2 regions of the Shinella sp. GW821-FHT11G07 genome follow, and region 1 is predicted to be linked to the other one. Evidence: predicted binding sites of a transcription regulator. Region 1 holds the regulator's gene; the other holds the start of a gene.
The links. The regulator PhoB, encoded in region 1, activates phosphate uptake and scavenging genes when phosphate is short. The targets are predictions, from matches to a motif close to TGTCATNNANCTGTCAT.
Positions count from the first base shown of each region.

Region 2: a site for PhoB is predicted at 808-824, ahead of AC1RT2_RS05035 (LTA synthase family protein). Genes of this name have one in related genera too.

Region 1 covers NZ_JBXARJ010000006.1:108,417-110,615, forward strand. Annotated here, with positions in the region: gene AC1RT2_RS13495 (GcrA family cell cycle regulator) at 237-773, shown strand; gene phoB (phosphate regulon transcriptional regulator PhoB) at 907-1,590, opposite strand; gene phoU (phosphate signaling complex protein PhoU) at 1,605-2,199, opposite strand, start outside.
Region 2 covers NZ_JBXARJ010000002.1:317,424-319,622, reverse strand. Annotated here, with positions in the region: gene AC1RT2_RS05040 (NAD+ synthase) at 1-462, opposite strand, end outside; gene AC1RT2_RS05035 (LTA synthase family protein) at 860-2,199, shown strand, end outside.

The DNA.
Region 1 (2,199 bases):
CAAGGTGTCGCTCTTGAGTCACACCAGGGCAGCAAGTTGGGGAAAACTCCGAAATCGATTCGCACCGATTCCCGCGACTCTTGTCACAGAGTCCCCCGAACTCTAGGTTAAAGACCAATTACTAGACTGCAAGCGGCGGAACTAGTCACCAAAAGAGTTAGGGCGTTCAAGTTCCGGACCCATCCGGAACGCGATGAGGGATTCCCGCATCGCGAGCGTCGAACGGAGACGAGAAGATGAACTGGACAGACGAGCGGGTCGAGAAACTCAAGAAGCTCTGGAGCGAAGGTCTGAGCGCGAGCCAGATCGCAGCGCAGCTCGGCGGCGTCAGCCGTAACGCCGTCATCGGCAAGGTGCACCGCCTGAACCTGCCGGGCCGCGCGAAAGCCGGCGGCACGCCGACCGCCGCCCGCCCGAAGCGTCCGGCCGTTGCAACGCCGCGGCCGTCGAACTTCGCGGCCCGTCCGGTCCCCGCTCGCGTAGCGGCACGTCCGACCGGCGCGATCCTCGCCAAGGAAGACATCGACGCCGATTTCGACGCACAGACGGAGCAGCTTCCGGTCCCCGCCAACGGCAACAAAGTGGTTGTGCCGATGTCGCGGAAGCTGGAACTGACCGAGCTGACCGAGCGCACCTGCAAGTGGCCGATCGGCGACCCGCTGAACGACGACTTCCACTTCTGCGGCAACGAATCCCCGGACAACTCGCCCTACTGCACCTACCACCAGCGCCTCGCCTACCAGCCCTCGGCTGAACGGCGCCGGATGCGCTAGCAGAAACGAAGAGCTGAATGCGATAAGGGCCCGGAAGGGCCCTTTTCTTTTGTGCTGACGAGAGACGCGCAGCCCCCAAAACGCAAACAGGCCCCAAAGGGCCCATTTCCGTCCTTGGGAGGAAACGCTTGGCTCAGGTTTCCAGCGAGTAGCCGGCGCCGCGGACGGTGCGGATGACGTCCTGCATGTTGGCGAAGTTGAGCGCCTTGCGCAGGCGCCCGACATGCACGTCGACGGTGCGCTCGTCGACATAGATGTCATGGCCCCAGACGCCGTCGAGAAGCTGCGAGCGCGAGAAGACGCGGCCGGGCGAGGTCATCAGGAACTCCAGGAGGCGGAACTCCGTCGGGCCGAGGCGGACCTCGCGGGTGCGGCGGTGCACGCGATGCGTCTCGCGGTCGAGTTCGATATCGCCGCAGCGCAGCACCGTCGAGACGACCTCGGGTTTTGCACGGCGCAGCATGGCGCGAACGCGCGCGACGAGCTCCGGCGTCGAGAACGGCTTGACGACATAGTCGTCGGCGCCGGTGGCGAGCCCGCGCACGCGCTCGCTTTCCTCGCCGCGTGCCGTCAGCATGATGATCGGCAGGCGCTCGGTTTCCGGACGCTGGCGCAACCGCCGGCACAGCTCGATGCCCGAAACGCCCGGCAGCATCCAGTCGAGGATGAGAAGGTCCGGCAGGCGCTCCTGCAGGCGCATCTCGGCCTCGTCACCGTTCAGGATCGTATCGACCTCAAAACCTTCGGCCTCGAGATTGTAGCGCAGGAGGACGCTGAGCGCCTCCTCGTCTTCGACGACGGCAATTCTGGGCACCATGGAGGTGAAACTCCTTACTCGGAGGCGTCGGTAACGTCGGCAGTGACCACCGACGTCGTGGTGTCGTCCTTCGGGCGTTCACCCTCGGGCTGCGAGCCGGTCGCCATGTAGTAGATGGTTTCCGCAATGTTGGTCGCGTGGTCGCCGATGCGCTCGATGTTCTTGGCGCAAAACAGGAGATGCGTGCAGGGCGTGATGTTGCGCGGATCTTCCATCATGTAGGTCAGGAGTTCGCGGAACAGCGACGTGTAGATCGCGTCGATCTCGTCGTCGCGCTCGCGGATGGCCTTGGCCTTCTCGATCGAGCGGGTCGCGTAGACGTCGAGGACTTCTTTCAGCTGCATCAGCGCGAGTTCCGCGAGATGCTCGAGACCGCGGGTAAGCTTGCGCGGCATGCCCGAGCTCTGCACGGCGATGACGCGCTTGGCGGTGTTCTTGCCAAGGTCGCCGACGCGCTCCAGTTCGGCCGCGATGCGGATGGCGCCCATGATTTCGCGCAGGTCCGCCGCCATCGGCTGGCGCTTGGCGATCGTGACGATCGCCTTCTCGTTGATCTGACGCTCGGCAGTGTCGAGGATGACGTCCTCGGAAATGACCTTCTGCGCCAGA
Region 2 (2,199 bases), on a different contig from region 1:
GATCGGAATGCCGAGACGCACGCCGCGGAAATTCACCGGTCCGGGCATGGCGCCCTGGTCGAAGACGCGCTTTTCGTCGAACTCGCCGTAGTTTGGCAGGTCCACCTTGTCGCGCACGGCGATCACCTTGCCGCCATCGAGCACGGCGACGGCATTGTAGCGCCCCGTCTCATCCTGCCGCGGGAAGCCGATAATGACGCCGGGGCCGCCATCAGCGGTGTCGCCAGCGAGAGCGTCAATGGCGCGGCGGCAGGTGTTCAGAAAGGCGGGCTTCAGCACCAGATCTTCCGGCGGATAGCCAGAGATGAAAAGCTCCGTCAGAAGGAGGAGGTCGGCACCTTGCCGGCCCGCATCCTCGCGGGCCGCACGCGCCTTGGCGAGGTTTGCGGCAACGTCGCCGACGGTCGGGTTCAATTGCGCGACGGCGATGCGCAGCGTTGCCTTTTCAGTCTGGGAAGTCATGTCTGCGGACCCGTTTCCTTCAGAACAGTTCCAGCAAAAACGTGCAGCGCTTTTGCGTCCGGAACTGCAAAAAACATAGGGACAGAGCGTTTTCGCGTTTCAGGGAAAGCGGAAAATGCCCTGGTGTCCGATCCTGCTGCCGCGCGCGGCTATCGCTCTCTCGAACGGTCGAGAAGCTCTTTAGAACATCACAAGCGCTTTGGGAATGAACCGCGACGCCGTTTGCGCGCGCTTCAGCACAAAACCCTCGTTTTTCAGGCAGTTCCGCCGACCATTGCGACGGTGCAACAGAGGGAACCAAAGCACGGGGAGAACGTTGCAGAAACCGTTCATCTCCTGTTCAAGATGACGTCCGTATGACAGATACACGAAACTTTTATGAAATCTGGAGACGGCTTTGGCTCTGTTCACTCCCGCAGCCGTGGCGATCAATACCACAGAAGGCCTTGCCGTCGAGGCAGGCTTTTTCGCGCGCCACGCCAAGGCGCTCGCCGTGCTGCGTTCACTCGCCGTTTCCGGGCTTCTTGCGCTCCTGACCGTCATCGTCATCGAGTTGATCACGCGCGGCTCGGTCGAGCAGACGTGGATCTATTTTACCAATCTCGAACAACCCGCCTGGACCACCACGGGCGTGTTCTTCCTGCTCTATCTCGCCATCGACGCGCTGATCGGCCGGCAGCACAAGGCGGTGCTGCTGGTATCCCCGCTCGTCATGCTGATGGGCGTCATCTCGCAGCAGAAACAGGTTTTCCTCACCGACCCGCTCTATCCGACCGACCTGCTTTTCGGCCGCCAGATCATGGAACTGATGCCGGTGCTCGTGCAGGACAGGCCGTGGACCGCTGCGGGCCTCGCGCTGGCCGTCGTCGCTGCGATTGTCGGCCTCATCAGCCTTTGGGTCTTCGCCTGGCGCCGCTTCCGTCCGCTGACCAGGAAAGAGCGCCTGACGCGGCTTGCCATTGCGCTGCCGCTGCTCGCCGGCTTCGTCTCGATCATGGACTACAACGAATTCTCCTGGGTTCGTGACCGGCTCAAGGTGTTCCCGATCATGTGGGACCAGGCGGAAAACTATCGCCACAACGGCTTCATGATGGCCTTCGCCATCAACCTGCCGATGGCCAACGTGCAGGCGCCGTCCGGCTACATGATCGACGCGATCGACAAGATTCCGTCAAAGCCCATGCCGGTCGGCACGACGCACCGTTCCAAGCCCGACGTCATCGTCGTCATGAGTGAATCGCTGTGGGACCCGACGCGCCTCGAGAACGTAAAGCTCTCGGCCGATCCGATGCCGGTGATCCGCGAAAACCAGAGCGGCGGCGTGTTCTCGCCGGAATTCGGTGGCCTGACCGCCAATGTCGAGTTCGAGGCACTGACCGGCTTTTCCAACGCCTTCCTGCCGACGGGCAGCATTCCCTACCAGCAGTATGTGCGCAAGCCGATCCCGTCGCTCGCCACGTTCTTCCGCGCGGAAGGCTATACCGCGCGCGCCATTCATCCGTTCTCCGGCTGGTTCTGGAACCGTTCGAGCGTTTACAAGGCCTTCGGTTTCCAGACCTTCAAGGACGTCGACAAGATGCCGCCGCTGGCAAAACGCGGCAACTTCACCTCGGACGAGGCACTGACCAAGGAAATCATCCGCCAGGCCGACATGCAGGAAGATCCGTTCTTCTTCTTCACCGTCACGCTGCAGGGTCACGGCCCCTATGATGACGGCCGCTACGCGAAGACCGACAT